Regions from separate parts of the Kluyvera sichuanensis genome, predicted to be linked through region 3. Evidence: predicted binding sites of a transcription regulator. Region 3 holds the regulator's gene; each other region holds the start of a gene.
What was found. Region 3 encodes sigma-54, which starts transcription at its own class of promoters, with help from an activator protein. Its sites were predicted from a motif close to GTTGGCACANNTTTCGCTNT; they were not measured.
Positions count from the first base shown of each region.

Region 1: hydN (electron transport protein HydN) is a predicted target of sigma-54. The motif match lies at 2,371-2,390, and genes of this name have one in related genera.
Region 2: glnA (glutamate--ammonia ligase) is a predicted target of sigma-54. The motif match lies at 2,814-2,833, and genes of this name have one in related genera.

Region 1 is NZ_CP162271.1:2,657,752-2,663,169, reverse strand. Features, by position in the region: gene ascF (PTS cellobiose/arbutin/salicin transporter subunit IIBC) at 1-1,005, opposite strand, end outside; gene AB2B48_RS12920 (LacI family DNA-binding transcriptional regulator) at 1,268-2,281, shown strand; gene hydN (electron transport protein HydN) at 2,426-2,971, shown strand; partial or broken gene fdhF (formate dehydrogenase subunit alpha) at 3,007-5,157, shown strand; gene hypF (carbamoyltransferase HypF) at 5,162-5,418, shown strand, end outside.
Region 2 is NZ_CP162271.1:3,761,941-3,767,358, reverse strand. Features, by position in the region: gene yihX (glucose-1-phosphatase) at 1-582, opposite strand, end outside; gene typA (ribosome-dependent GTPase TypA) at 719-2,542, opposite strand; gene glnA (glutamate--ammonia ligase) at 2,922-4,331, shown strand; gene glnL (nitrogen regulation protein NR(II)) at 4,538-5,418, shown strand, end outside.
Region 3 is NZ_CP162271.1:3,167,182-3,172,599, forward strand. Features, by position in the region: gene lptC (LPS export ABC transporter periplasmic protein LptC) at 1-230, shown strand, start outside; gene lptA (lipopolysaccharide ABC transporter substrate-binding protein LptA) at 199-753, shown strand; gene lptB (LPS export ABC transporter ATP-binding protein) at 760-1,485, shown strand; gene rpoN (RNA polymerase factor sigma-54) at 1,531-2,964, shown strand; gene hpf (ribosome hibernation promoting factor) at 2,987-3,274, shown strand; gene ptsN (PTS IIA-like nitrogen regulatory protein PtsN) at 3,330-3,818, shown strand; gene rapZ (RNase adapter RapZ) at 3,852-4,706, shown strand; gene npr (PTS phosphocarrier protein NPr) at 4,703-4,975, shown strand; gene mtgA (monofunctional biosynthetic peptidoglycan transglycosylase) at 5,040-5,418, opposite strand, start outside.

The DNA.
Region 1 (5,418 bases), 510 kb from region 3:
AATTTCCGACGGCATCACCATGCCCTCTTTGCCGGTCTCGGCGATGGTCTGAATGATGGTGGGCGTAAAGACGCGGTGCATCCCGGTCATCACCAGCAGCGGCCACAGTGCGCCCATAATGGCGACCGACAGCCAGCCGAGGTAGCCGTGAATGGTGTACACCAATGCGGAGATGGCGCTACCGATCCAGATGCCAATCGGGCCAATCAGCAGGATCGCCAGCGGTGCGGCGATCAACACGATCAGCATCGGTTTAAGGAAGTTTTTAGTGACCGCCGGGGTGATCTTATCGACCCAGCGTTCAATGTAGGAGAGGCACCAGGTCATCACCAGCGCCGGGATCACGGTATAGGTGTACTTCACCGCCGTTACCGGGATAAAGGCGAATTCGACGTGCTCGCCCTGAGCCGCTTTCGCCATCAGCTCAATAAAGCTCGGATGCACCAGCACCCCGGCAATAGCAATCGCCAGTGACATATTGGTTTTGAACTTCACCGCCGCAGAGGCGGCGACCATCAGCGGTAGGAAGAAGAACGCGCCGTCGCCGATCACCGTCAGAATAGTGAGCGTCGGTGCGCCTTTTGGCAGCACGCTGGTCATCTCGAGGATCATCGCCAGCAGCTTAACCATCGATCCGCCGATAATTGCCGGGATCAGCGGCGACATGGTGCCGATCAGCGCGTCGAGGATCCCCGCGCCGATACGGCGTAAGGTGAGTTTCGGTTTTCCGACCGGGGCGGCAGGCTGCAGGTTGCTCGGCAGCAGGTTCACCACCTCACGGTAGGCCTGGGAGACGGTGTTGCCGATAATCACCTGGCACTGGTTGTCATTACGCACCACGCCCAGCACGCCGCTGATGCCCTTGAGGCTGGCGCTGTCGACCTGCGTTTCATCTTTCAGTACAAAGCGCAGGCGAGTCATGCAGTGCGTGACGGCGGAGATGTTCTCCACGCCGCCAAGCGCGCCCACCACGGATTGCGCCAGAGCCGCATAGTTTTTAGACATCGGAAAATCCTGTTTTATCAGTAGGGTACTTATCGCTCATCGCCCGGTGTGGCGGGGTGATGAAACGTTGCATAGGAAACCGGTTCCACATAATATTCATGTGTTATTTTTGTTACATCAAGATCTAATTTTTGTTTTTGATTAATTCGTGAAACCGATCACATGAACCAGCGTTGGGCAAAAAGCGCGCAGATCGGTGGATGCTGAAAATAGCGAAACGGTGAAGTACACTGCTGGCAAATGATTTCTCAAAGGTATGATTATGACGACAATGCTGGAGGTGGCGCGACGGGCGGGCGTGTCGAAAGCCACCGTATCCCGGGTGCTATCGGGCAACGGTTATGTCAGTCAGGAGACGAAAGACCGGGTGTTTCTGGCCATTGAAGAGAGTGGCTATCGGCCTAATCTTCTGGCACGTAACCTGGCGACCAAAAAGACGCAGACGCTGGGGCTGGTGGTCACCAATACGCTCTATCACGGGGTCTATTTCAGCGAGCTGCTGTTCCACGCGGCGAGCATGACCGAAGATCACGGGCGGCGGCTGATTCTGGCGGACGGTAAGCACAGCGCCGAGGAGGAGCGAGATGCCATTCAGTACCTGCTCGACCTGCGCTGTGACGGCATTATTATTTATCCCCGTTTTCTGAGCGTCGACGATATTGACGAGATTATTCAGCAGCAACAGCAGCCGATATTAGTGATTAACCGTCGGCTGCGGCGAAATAGCAGCCACTGCGTGTATTGCGATCAAAAATCCGCCAGTCAGAATGCGGTGGAGCGGTTAATTCTCCTTGGCCATCGCGATATTGCGTTTATTACCGGCTCGCTGGATTCTCCTACCGGTATTGAACGCCTGTCCGGCTATAAAGACGCGCTGACGAAGCACGGCATTGCCGTGCGTAAGGAGCTGATTGTACAAGGAAAGTGGACGCCCGCGACCGGTGCCGCCGGAGTGGATGCGCTGCTGGACAGTAAGGTGAACTTTAGCGCGCTGGTCGCCAGTAATGACGATATGGCGGTCGGGGCGATTAAACGTCTGCATGCGCGCGGAATAAACGTACCGCGGCAGGTTTCGGTGCTGGGCTTTGATGATATTACTCTCGCACCGTATATGGTGCCGTCGCTCTCCAGCGTGCGAATTCCGGTCACGGAAATGATCAAAGAGACCATCCACCGCCTTATTTTCATGCTCGACGGCGGGGATTTTAAATATCAGCAAACCTTCCCTGGTGAACTGATTGAGCGTGAATCCATCGTCCCCGGTCCGCACGCTTAGCGTCGTCATCTGTCATCGTCATAAGTGACGATGACAGCTTATCTCTCATCATCAGCAATAAAATCTCCTTAAAAAACAGCTAACTAAAAGTTGGCTCGAATAATGCATTCTCCCGCGAATTCACTGTCATTGCTGGAGAAGTTGATGAACCGTTTCATCATTGCTGATGCGAGTAAATGTATTGGCTGCCGGACATGCGAAGTCGCATGCGTGGTTTCCCACCAGGAAGATCAGGACTGCGCCGCGCTGACGCCGCAATCTTTCCTGCCCCGTATTCACGTTATTAAAGGCGTAGATGTCTCTACCGCCACCGCCTGCCGCCAGTGCGAAGACGCGCCGTGCGCTAACGTCTGCCCGAACGGCGCAATCAGCCGCGATAAAGGTTTTATCCATGTGATGCAGGAACGCTGCATCGGCTGCAAAACCTGCGTGGTGGCGTGCCCATACGGTGCGATGGAAGTGGTGGTGCGTCCGGTGGTTCGTAACAGCGGCGCGGGCCTGAAGGTGCGTGCGGAGAAAGCGGAAGCCAACAAGTGTGACCTCTGCTACCACCGTGAAGCTGGCCCAGCCTGTATGGAAGCCTGCCCGACTCACGCGCTGTTTTGCGTCGACCGCAGCAAGCTTGAACAGCTGAGCGCGGAAAAACGTCGTCGCGCCGCGCTCGATAGCGCCGCGTCTATCTCTCTTTAATCATCCTTATTTCTCTTTTAACAGGTCTGTTACTGATGAAAAAAATCACGAGTGTGTGCCCTTACTGTGGGGCTGGTTGCAAACTGAAGCTGGTTGTCGACAACGGTAAAATTATCCGCGCCGAGGCCGCCGACGGTAAAACCAACCAGAATGAGCTGTGCCTGAAGGGCTATTACGGCTGGGATTTTCTGAACGACACCAAGCTGCTGACCCCCCGATTAACGCAGCCGATGATCCGCTATGAAAAAGGCGGCAAGTTCACTCCCGTGAGCTGGGATGAGGCAATTCGCTATACCGCGAAGCGTCTTGGCGATATCAAAGCCAAATTCGGGCCGCGCGCCATTATGACCACTGGGTCATCGCGCGGCACCGGCAATGAAACCAACTATGTGATGCAGAAATTCGCCCGCGGCGTGCTGTACACCAATAACGTCGACTGCTGCGCGCGCGTCTGTCACGGCCCTTCAGTGGCCGGGCTTCAGGACGTGCTGGGCAACGGCGCGATGAGCAACAGCATCGGCGATATCGAAAACTCCCGCTGCCTGCTGGTTTTTGGCTACAACTGCGCGGACTCGCACCCGATTGTGGCGCGTCGCGTGATTAAGGCGAAAGACAAAGGGGCCAAAATTATCGTCTGCGATCCGCGTCGTATTGAAACCGCGCGCATCGCCGACTAGCATCTGCAGATGCGTAACGGCAGCAATATGGCGCTGGTGAACGCTTTCGCCCACGTGCTGCTGGAAGAAGACCTGTACGACCACGAGTACGTTTCTCGCTATACCACCGGGCTTGATGAATTGCGTGAAGTGGTCAAAGACTACGCGCCGGAAGCGGTAGAGTCCCTGACCGGTATTCCGGCCATGCAGGTGCGCCAGGCGATGCGTACCTATGCGGCCGCGCCGTCGGCGACCATTATGTGGGGCATGGGTGTCACCCAGTTTGGCCAGGCGGTTGACGTGGTGAAAGGGTTGGCAAGCCTGGCGCTGCTGACCGGTAACCTCGGGCGAGAAGCGGTCGGTGTTGGCCCGGTGCGTGGGCAGAACAACGTGCAGGGCGCGTGCGACATGGGCGTGCTGCCAAACCAGTTCCCTGGCTATCAGGATGTGGTGGACGCCGCCGTGCGCGAGAAGTTCGCCAAAGCCTGGGGCATCGATGCCAGCCTGATGGACGACAAAGTGGGCGTGCGCATTACCGAAGTGCCGCATCTGGCCATCGAAGGGAAGGTGAAAGCCTACTACATCATGGGCGAAGACCCGCTGCAAACCGAGGCGGATTTAGGTCTGGTGCGCAAAGGGTTTGAAGCGCTCGACTTTGTGGTGGTGCAGGACATCTTTATGACCAAGACCGCCGAGCAGGCGGACGTGCTGCTGCCCGCGACCTCATGGGGCGAACACGGCGGCGTCTTCACCTGCGCCGACCGCGGCTTTCAGCGCTTCGAAAAAGCCATCGAACCGACCTATAACGTCAAGCGCGACTGGGAAATTATCAGCCTGCTGGCAAGCGAAATGGGCTACCCGATGCATTACGACGATAACCAGCAAATCTGGGACGAAATGCGCGAGCTGTGCCCGCTGTTCTACGGCGTCACCTACGAGAAAATGGGTGAGATGGGGCACGTACAGTGGCCGTGCCCGACCCTTGACCATCCGGGGACGCCGTATTTGTACGAAGGCAATCAGTTTGCCACGCCTGATGGTAAAGGCCACCTGTTTGCGGCACCGTGGCGTGCACCAGCCGAAACGCCGGACGCCGACTTCCCGCTGGTGCTCTGCACCGTACGCGAGGTCGGGCACTACTCCTGTCGCTCGATGACCGGCAACTGCGCGGCGCTGCAATCGCTCGCTGATGAGCCAGGCTTTGTGCAGATGAACCCGCAGGATGCCAACCTGCTTGGCGTGCATGATAAGCAGCTGGTGTGGGTCTCCTCCCGCCGCGGCAAAGTGATTAGCCGCGCCAGCGTCAGCGAACGCATCAACCACGGTAGCGTCTACATGACCTATCAATGGTGGGTGGGTGCCTGCAACGAACTGACCCAGGACAACCTCGACCCTATCTCGAAAACGCCGGAAACCAAGTATTGCGCGGTGAAAATCGAGGCGATTGAGGATCAGAACTGGGCCGAAATCTTCGCGCTGGACAGCTATCAGTCGATGAAAACGCGCCTCAACGCGGCGCTTAACGGGTAATCAGATGAACGCAAACGGCGTGCAGATCCGCATCTGCGGAAAAGTACAGGGGGTGGGCTTCCGTCCTTTCGTCTGGCAGCTCGCCAAACAGCGCGGCTGCCTCGGTGATGTCTGCAACGACAGCGCCGGGGTACTGCTGCGCCTGTACGGTGACGAAGCGGACTTTATCGCCGCGCTGTACCAGTACTGCCCGCCGCTTGCGCGCATTGATAGTACCCACGTCGAGCCCTTTGAGTGGCCGACGCTGCCAACCGATTTCAC
Region 2 (5,418 bases), 590 kb from region 3:
AAAATAGTTGGGTAGGGTTTCTCTCCCGGTCACCAGCACGCTGGTGATCCCCAACTGGTTAGCGCCCTCTATATTATCGGCGTTATCGTCAAAAAAGACCGCATCGGCGGCAGAAAAACCTTCCGACTCGAGTACGCGCTGGTAAATCCGTGCTTCTGGTTTACGCATTCCCATCTCCTGGGAGAGATAAACGTGGTCGGCAGCAGCATAGATTTCCGGGTATTCATCCGGCCAGAAGGTGGTGTGCAGTGCGTTGGTATTAGACAGGACGACGACACGATGCCCCTGCTCGCGCAGCGTTTTCATTATGTCGATAACTTCAGGGCGCAGCGACACAAAAACCGCCTGCCAGCCGTGGGCAAACTGCTCGTAGCTGAGCGGTAGCTCCATATCGTGGCACATGGCTTTTGCAAACGCTTCATCCGATATTTCACCGCGCTCATGCTGATGAAATACCTCTCCCATAGTGAAACTCTGCTTTAGCCGAGCCAGCGGAACGCGGGCGAGATCGCTCCACGTACCCAGAACACGGTTGAAATCAATGTCGACAATCACATTACCTAAATCAAAGATATAGAGCATTTTTGCCTCCGTTCACGCCGTGGAAATTTCACTCTAGCGGGAAAGGAGAACTTTGACCATGAACAAACGCGCTCTATTTCAAAAAGAAAAACCCCGCCATATAGGCGGGGTTTTAGGTCACGACAAAAGAGAGAAATTAATCTTCTTTTGGACCGCGCATCGCGCGTTTACGGTCGTTTTCAGTCAGGTGACGTTTACGGATACGGATAGACGTTGGGGTAACTTCTACCAGTTCGTCGTCATCGATGAACTCCAGAGCTTGTTCCAGAGTCATTTTCTGAGCTGGGACCAGCGTGGTGGCTTCATCAGTACCAGAAGCACGCATGTTGGTCAGTTTTTTACCGGTCAGGCAGTTTACAGTCAGGTCGTTAGAACGGCTGTGAATACCGATGATCTGGCCTTCGTAAACTTCTGCGCCGTGGCCCAGGAACAGCTTACCGCGGTCCTGCAGGCTGAACAGTGCGAACGCAACCGCTTTACCCTGACCGTTGGAGATCAGTACGCCGTTCTGACGCTGGCCCACTTCACCCGGACGAACGTCGTCGTAGTGGCTGAAGGTGGAGTACAGCAGACCGGTACCGGAGGTCATGGTCATGAATTCTGAACGGAAGCCGATCAGACCACGGCTTGGGATCACGTAGTCGAGACGTACGCGGCCTTTTCCGTCTGGATTCATGTTTTTCAGGTCGCCTTTACGCTCACCCAGTGCCTGCATGACAGAACCCTGGTGCTGCTCTTCGACGTCCAGCGTTACGTTTTCGAATGGCTCTTGTTTACGGCCATCGATTTCGCGGAAGATTACTTTCGGACGGGAAACCGCCATTTCGAAACCTTCACGACGCATGTTTTCAATCAGAACGGACAGGTGCAGTTCACCACGGCCAGAAACGCGGAATGCGTCTGCATCCGGAGTTTCTTCAACGCGCAGTGCCACGTTGTGTACCAGTTCTTTCTTCAGACGGTCCAGAATCTGGCGAGAGGTAACGTACTTACCTTCTTTACCACAGAATGGAGAGGTGTTGACGTTGAAGAACATGGTTACCGTCGGTTCATCAACGGACAGTGCTGGCAGCGCTTCGACGTTCTGCGGGTCGCAGATGGTGTCGGAGATGTTCAGCTCGCCCAGACCGGTGATCGCGATGATGTCGCCAGCTTCAGCCAGGTCGCTATCGATACGCTCCAGACCCAGGTGAGTCAGTACTTTACCAACTTTACCGTTACGGGTTTTGCCTTCGCTATCGATGATAGTGATCTGCTGGTTTGGCTTCACTTTACCGCGTTTGATACGGCCGATACCGATAACACCAACGTAGTTGTTGTAGTCCAGCTGGGAGATTTGCATCTGCAGCGGACCATCCAGGTCTACGTCTGGAGCCGGTACACGATCAACGATGGTCTGATACAGCGGGGTCATGTCTTCCGCCATATTTTCGTGATCCAGACCTGCGATACCGTTCAGCGCGGAAGCGTAAACGATAGGGAAGTCCAGCTGTTCGTCGGTCGCGTCGAGGTTAACGAACAGGTCGAATACCTGGTCAACAACCCAATCAGGACGCGCGCCTGGACGGTCAACTTTGTTGATAACAACAATTGGCTTCAAACCATGAGCAAATGCTTTTTTGGTCACGAAGCGCGTCTGCGGCATCGGGCCATCCATTGCATCAACTACCAGCAGCACAGAGTCAACCATGGACATGACGCGCTCAACTTCACCACCGAAGTCGGCGTGCCCTGGGGTATCAACGATGTTGATACGGTAATCATTCCATTTGATTGCGGTGTTTTTCGCGAGGATGGTAATCCCACGCTCTTTCTCCAAATCGTTGGAGTCCATCACACGTTCTTGAGTTTCAGCACGTGCATCAAACGTACCGGATTGCTGCAGCAGCTTATCGACCAGGGTAGTTTTACCATGGTCAACGTGCGCGATGATGGCGATGTTACGCAAATTTTCGATCACAACTTTGCCTCGGGCATTAGAAATAGCGCGTTATTGTACACGGATTAATCGCACTACAAAACAGGATCACAGAGATCCTCCGCAAACAAGTATTGCAGAGTTCCTTTGTGATCGCTTTCACGGAGCATAAAAAGGGCACCTAATCACAATTTGCACCAATATGGTGCTCATCGCTTCAGGATAAGCACTATAATGGTGCAAAGACGCTATCGTGGTGCAGCCCTTTTGCACTATGGTGCGCATGATAACGCCTTTTGGGGGTGATTTAAAAGTTGGCACAGATTTCGCTTTGTATATTTCAGGGCAACAACGCCACTTTAAGCAGTGATTGAAGACCTCGTTACCACGACGACAATGATAAATCCGGGAGATGTTAAGTATGTCCGCTGAACACGTTTTGACGATGCTGAATGAGCACGAAGTGAAGTTTGTCGATCTGCGCTTCACCGATACCAAAGGTAAAGAACAGCACGTCACTATTCCTGCGCATCAGGTAAATGCCGAATTCTTCGAAGAAGGCAAAATGTTTGACGGCTCCTCTATCGGTGGCTGGAAAGGCATTAACGAATCCGACATGGTTCTGATGCCAGATGCATCTACCGCTCTCATCGACCCGTTCTTTGAAGAGTCTACCCTGATCATTCGTTGTGACATCCTGGAACCAGGTACACTGCAGGGCTACGACCGTGACCCGCGCTCCATCGCTAAACGCGCTGAAGAGTACCTGCGCGCTACCGGCATCGCGGACACCGTTCTGTTCGGGCCAGAGCCAGAATTCTTCCTGTTTGATGACATCCGCTTCGGCGCATCCATCTCCGGTTCTCACGTTGCTATCGATGACATCGAAGGCGCATGGAACTCCTCCACCAAATACGAAGGTGGTAACAAAGGTCACCGTCCAGGCGTTAAAGGCGGTTACTTCCCGGTTCCTCCGGTTGATTCCTCACAGGACATCCGTTCTACCATGTGTCTGATCATGGAAGAGATGGGCCTGGTTGTTGAAGCGCATCACCACGAAGTTGCGACTGCTGGCCAGAACGAAATCGCCACCCGCTTCAACACCATGACCAAGAAAGCGGACGAAATTCAGATCTACAAATATGTTGTGCACAACGTCGCTCACCGCTTCGGTAAAACCGCGACCTTTATGCCAAAACCAATGTTTGGCGATAACGGTTCCGGCATGCACTGCCACATGTCCCTGTCCAAGAACGGCGTAAACCTGTTCTCCGGCGACAAATATGCTGGCCTGTCCGAGCAAGCGCTGCACTACATCGGCGGTGTTATCAAACACGCTAAAGCTATCAACGCCCTGGCTAACCCGACCACCAACTCCTACAAGCGTCTGGTCCCGGGTTATGAAGCACCGGTAATGCTGGCTTACTCTGCCCGTAACCGTTCTGCATCCATCCGTATCCCGGTTGTTGCTTCTCCGAAAGCGCGTCGTATCGAAGTGCGCTTCCCGGATCCAGCGGCTAACCCATACCTGTGCTTCGCGGCACTGCTGATGGCTGGCCTGGACGGCATCAAAAACAAAATCCACCCTGGCGAAGCCATGGACAAAAACCTGTACGACCTGCCGCCAGAAGAAGCGAAAGAGATCCCACAGGTTGCTGGCTCTCTGGAAGAAGCGCTGCAGGCTCTCGATGCAGACCGCGAGTTCCTGACCGCAGGTGGCGTGTTCACTGATGAAGCTATCGACGCTTACATCACGCTGCGCACCGAAGAAAACGACCGCGTACGTATGACTCCGCACCCGGTTGAGTTCGAGCTGTACTACAGCGTCTAATCGTATTTTGAGTTGTACTTTCCAGCTGAAGCCGCGCCATTGCCCTTAGGTTCTGGCGCACTCCCTGGAATTAAGTTGCCGTGGAAACTTTCAGCCCATCTCAGGATGGGCTTTTTTCTCCACCAACAACCTGATATCTCGCGCTTTTTACCCGTAAAAAGCTATACTGCACTAAAACAGTGCAAGCCTTTTCAGGAGACTGCTAAATGGCAACAGGCGCACTGCCCGATGCTGGGCAGATCCTTAACTCGTTAATCAACAGCATTTTACTGGTCGATGATGACCTGGCCGTTCACTATGCGAACCCTGCCGCACAGCAACTGCTGGCACAGAGCGCGCGCAAACTCTTTGGTACGCCCTTACCCGAGCTTCTGAGCTATTTCTCGCTGAACATTGGCTTGATGCAGGAGAGCCTGCAAACGGGCCAGGGGTTTACCGATAACGAAGTGACGCTGGTGATTGACGGGCGCTCGCATATTCTTTCGCTGACCGCGCAGCGTTTGCCAGACGGTTTCATCCTGCTGGAAATGGCGCCGATGGATAATCAACGCCGCCTCAGCCAGGAGCAGCTCCAGCACGCTCAGCAAATCGCAGCGCGCGATCTGGTACGTGGGCTCGCCCACGAGATTAAAAACCCGCTGGGTGGCTTACGCGGCGCTGCGCAGCTACTCAGTAAGGCGCTGCCTGACCCGGCGCTGACCGAGTACACCAACGTCATCATTGAGCAGGCCGACCGCCTGCGGAATCTGGTCGACCGTCTGCTTGGCCCACAGCATCCCGGTACGCACATCACCGAGAGCATTCATAAAGTGGCGGAACGCGTCGTCAAACTGGTGTCGATGGAGCTGCCGGAGAACGTCACTCTGGTGCGCGATTACGATCCAAGTTTGCCGGAACTTCCGCACGATCCAGACCAGATTGAACAAGTTCTGCTGAATATTGTGCGCAACGCGCTGCAGGCGCTTGGCCCGGAAGGGGGCGAAATTGTCCTGCGCACCCGCACCGCATTTCAGTTAACGCTGCACGGCGTACGCTACCGACTGGCCGCTCGAATTGATGTTGAAGATAACGGCCCCGGTATTCCATC
Region 3 (5,418 bases):
AAATCAACGCGCTGACAGAAGACGCACAACTGCGTAAGATTACTACGGATAATGCCCAGGTAAACCTGACGACTCAGGACGTTTCCTCTGACGATCTGGTGACGTTATACGGAACAACATTTAATTCCAGCGGCCTGAAAATGCGCGGCAATTTACGCAGCAAAAACGCCGAGCTGATTGAAAAGGTTAGAACCTCTTATGAAATTCAGAACAAACAAACTCAGCCTTAAGCTGGCACTTGCCGGTTCCTTGCTGGCCGCCAGCCTGCCGGCAATGGCGCTTACCGGCGATACCAATCAGCCGATTCATATTGAATCCGATCAGCAGTCGCTGGATATGCAGGGCAACGTCGTGACCTTCACCGGTAACGTAGTGGTAACCCAGGGCAGCATCAAAATCAACGCCGATAAGGTCGTCGTGACCCGTCCGGCGGACCAGAAAGGCAAAGAAGTCATCGACGGTTACGGTAACCCGGCAACCTTCTACCAGATGCAGGACAACGGCAAGCCGGTAAAAGGCCGCGCCTCGAAAATGCATTATGAGCTGGCAAACGACTTCGTGGTGCTGACCGGCAACGCTTACCTTGAGCAGCTGGATAGCAACATCAAAGGCGACAAGATCACTTATCTGGTCAAAGAGCAGAAAATGCAGGCGTTTAGCGACAAAGGTAAACGCGTAACCACCGTGCTGGTTCCATCGCAGCTGCAGGACAAGTCCAAAGACCAGGCTCCGGCACAGAAGAAGAGTAACTAATTCGTTATGGCGACATTAACTGCAAAAAATCTGGCGAAGGCCTACAAAGGCCGCCGCGTGGTGGAAGATGTCAGTCTGACCGTGAATTCCGGTGAGATTGTGGGCCTGCTTGGGCCAAACGGCGCGGGCAAAACTACCACCTTCTACATGGTGGTCGGGATCGTTCCTCGTGATGCCGGCAATATCATCATCGATGATGAAGACATTAGCCTGCTGCCGCTGCACGCCCGCGCGCGTCGCGGTATCGGCTATCTGCCGCAGGAAGCCTCCATTTTCCGCCGTCTGAGCGTCTACGATAACCTGATGGCGGTGCTGCAGATCCGTGACGATCTGAGCAACGAACAGCGGGAAGACCGTGCCAAAGAGTTGATGGAAGAGTTCCACATCGAGCATCTGCGCGACAGCCTTGGCCAGGCGCTTTCCGGCGGTGAACGTCGCCGCGTTGAAATCGCCCGCGCGCTGGCGGCAAACCCGAAATTTATCCTGCTGGATGAACCGTTTGCCGGCGTTGACCCGATCTCCGTTATCGATATTAAACGCATCATTGAACACCTCCGCGACAGCGGTCTTGGCGTGCTGATCACCGACCACAACGTACGTGAAACGCTGGCCGTGTGTGAACGCGCCTATATCGTCAGCCAGGGGCACCTGATTGCCCACGGTACCCCTCAGGAGATCCTACAAGACGAACATGTTAAACGCGTGTATCTTGGGGAAGACTTCAGACTCTGATAGGGTAGTGGTTTACGACGTTAGCGGGAGATATTCGTTCTGAACATGAAGCAAGGTTTGCAATTAAGGCTCAGCCAACAGCTTGCCATGACGCCACAGCTGCAACAGGCAATCCGTCTGCTGCAGCTGTCTACGCTGGAACTTCAGCAGGAACTCCAGCAGGCGCTGGAGAGTAACCCCCTGCTTGAGCAAACCGATCTTCACGAAGAAGTAGAGACTCAGGAAACCGTCGATAACGAAACGCTGGACAGCGTTGATGCGCTGGAAAAACCTGATATGCCCGAAGAGCTGCCGCTCGACGCCAGCTGGGATGAAATCTACACCGCCGGAACCCCTTCCGGGACCGGCGCTGATTATCAGGACGATGAATTACCGGTTTATCAGGGTGAAACCACCCAGTCGCTTCAGGATTATCTGATGTGGCAGGTTGAGCTGACGCCGTTTACCGAGACCGACCGGGCTATTGCGACTTCGATCGTCGACGCGGTGGACGACACCGGCTATCTCACCGTCACGGTGGAAGACATTCTGGAAGGGATTGGCGACGAAGAGGTTGGCCTCGATGAAGTGGAAGCCGTGCTCAAGCGGATCCAACGCTTCGATCCAGTCGGCGTCGCCGCCAAAGATCTCCGCGATTGCCTGCTGATCCAACTTTCTCAGTTCTCCCCCGCTACGCCGCGAATCACTGAAGCCCGTCTGATTATCAGCGATCATCTCGATCTGCTCGCCAACCACGATTTCCGTTCACTGATGCGCGTCACGCGGCTGAAAGAGGACGTGTTGAAAGAGGCGGTGGATCTGATCCAGTCGCTGGATCCGCGCCCGGGTCAGTCGATCCAGACCGGCGAGCCGGAGTATGTGATCCCAGACGTACTGGTGCGCAAGGTGAACGATCGCTGGGTCGTTGAGCTGAACGCCGACAGCATTCCGCGTCTGCAGATCAACCAACACTACGCGGGAATGTGCAACAACGCCCGTAACGACGCCGACAGCCAGTTTATCCGCAGCAATCTGCAGGACGCGAAATGGCTGATTAAGAGCCTTGAGAGCCGTAACGACACGCTGCTGCGAGTCAGCCGCTGCATCGTTGAACAACAGCAGGCCTTTTTCGATCTCGGCGAAGAGTATATGAAACCGATGGTGCTGGCGGATATCGCCCAGACCGTCGAGATGCACGAGTCCACCATTTCGCGTGTGACCACGCAAAAGTATTTGCATAGCCCACGAGGCATTTTCGAGCTTAAGTATTTCTTCTCCAGTCACGTGAGTACCGAGGGCGGCGGCGAGGCCTCTTCCACGGCGATTCGCGCGCTGGTTAAGAAATTAATTGCCGCGGAGAACCCCGCAAAACCACTGAGCGACAGTAAACTGACCACCATGCTCTCTGAACAGGGTATCATGGTGGCACGGCGTACCGTTGCAAAGTACCGAGAGTCTTTATCCATTCCGCCGTCTAACCAGCGTAAACAACTGGTTTGACACAACTGATAAGGAAGACACTATGCAACTCAACATCACTGGACACAACGTCGAAATTACCGATGCGATGCGCGAATTTGTGAATACGAAATTCGTTAAGCTCGAACAGTATTTCGAGAGGATCAATCAGGTCTACATTGTGTTGAAGGTGGAGAAATTGACGCACATCTCGGATGCAACGTTGCATGTTAACGGGGGCGAACTTCATGCTAGCGCGGAAGGCAAGGATATGTACGCCGCCATCGACGGTTTGATCGACAAACTGGCGAGACAGTTAAACAAGCATAAAGACAAACTAAAACAACATTGATTGTCCGAGCAGTCGCCCGATATGCCCGCATACCGGGCGATGCTTAGGTGAAATTATGACAAATAACGATTCGGCTCTTCAACTGAGCAATGTCCTTAACCAGGAATGTACCCGCAGTGCTGTGCACTGTCAGAGTAAGAAACGCGCGCTGGAAATCATCAGCGAACTGGCGGCAAAACAGCTAGGCCTGCCTCCGCAGGTGGTCTTTGAAGCCATCTTGACCCGCGAGAAGATGGGCAGTACCGGTATTGGTAACGGTATCGCTATTCCTCACGGCAAGCTGGAAGAGGATACGCTGCGCGCGGTTGGCGTGTTTGTGCAGCTGGAAACCCCGATCGCCTTTGATGCTATCGACAATCAGCCCGTCGATTTACTCTTTGCGCTCCTGGTGCCGGCAGACCAGACCAAAACCCACCTGCACACGCTGTCCCTGGTGGCAAAACGTCTGGCGGATAAAACCATTTGCCGTCGTCTGCGCGCCGCGCAGAGCGACGAAGAGCTGTATCAAATCATCACCGATACGGAAACTCACGATGATGCATAGTGGACATCACATCGTACTGAGGAGAAACGGTACATGGTACTGATGATCGTCAGCGGCCGCTCTGGCTCGGGAAAATCGGTCGCCTTACGCGCGCTGGAGGACATGGGCTTTTATTGCGTCGATAACCTGCCGGTTGTGCTGCTGCCAGAACTGGCAAAAACGCTCGCTGACCGGGAAATATCGGCCGCCGTCAGCATCGACGTGCGTAACATGCCTGAATCACCGGAAATCTTTGAGCGGGCCATGGAAAACCTGCCGGATAACTTCTCTCCGCAGCTGTTGTTCCTTGATGCCGATCGTAACACCCTGATTCGCCGCTACAGCGACACTCGCCGCCTGCACCCTCTCTCCAGTAAGAATCTGTCGCTGGAAAGCGCCATTGATGAAGAGAGCAATCTGCTGGAGCCGCTGCGCTCCCGTGCCGACCTGATCGTCGATACCTCCGAGATGTCGGTTCACGAACTGGCGGAGATGCTGCGTACTCGCCTGCTGGGCAAACGCGAGCGCGAGTTAACGATGGTGTTCGAATCTTTCGGCTTCAAGCACGGTATTCCGATTGATGCCGACTACGTCTTCGACGTCCGTTTCCTGCCGAACCCGCACTGGGATCCTAAGCTGCGTCCGATGACCGGCCTGGACAAACCGGTGGCTGCGTTCCTTGACAGGCACACGGAAGTTCACAACTTTATCTACCAGACCCGCAGCTATCTTGAGCTATGGTTACCTATGCTGGAAACCAATAACCGTAGCTATCTGACCGTGGCGATTGGTTGTACCGGCGGTAAACACCGTTCGGTCTACGTTGCCGAACAGCTGGCTGACTACTTCCGCTCGCGCGGCAAGAACGTGCAGTCTCGTCACCGGACGCTGGAAAAACGCAAATCATGACCGTAAAGCAGACCGTTGAGATAACCAACAAGCTGGGCATGCACGCCCGCCCGGCGATGAAGTTGTTTGAGCTGATGCAAAATTTCGACGCAGAGGTTCTGCTGCGTAACGATGAAGGAACCGAAGCGGAAGCGAATAGCGTGATTGCGCTGCTGATGCTGGACTCAGCCAAAGGCCGTCAGATTGAGGTCGAGGCCACCGGGCCGCAGGAAGAAGAGGCGCTGGCCGCGGTGATTGCGCTGTTTAACGCCGGATTCGACGAAGACTAGTCCGTCGCCCGGGATACCGGTTTAATGTAGCCCGGCCGAGCGCAGCGACGCCGGGGCCCCCCGGTTAATACAGCTTATTCTCCCGCATAAACCCTTCCCCACCCAGCTGACGCATCTGGCGTAAAATCCACGCCTGACGGCTGCGCACATACCCGGACGGCGCACTCGCTTTAAAACGAATCGGGTTAGGCAGCACCGCGGCCAGCAGCGCGGCTTCCGCCATCGTCAGCTTGCTCGCGGGCTTATGGAAATAGCGCTGAGATGCGGCCTCCACACCAAAAATACCGTCGCCAAACTCAGCAATGTTCAGATAGACGGTCAGAATACGTTTCTTACTCCAGACCGTCTCCATGCCCAGCGTCAGACCGGCCTCCAGCCCTTTACGTACCCAACTGCGCCCATCCCACAGGAACAGGTTCTTCGCCGTCTGCTGCGACAACGTA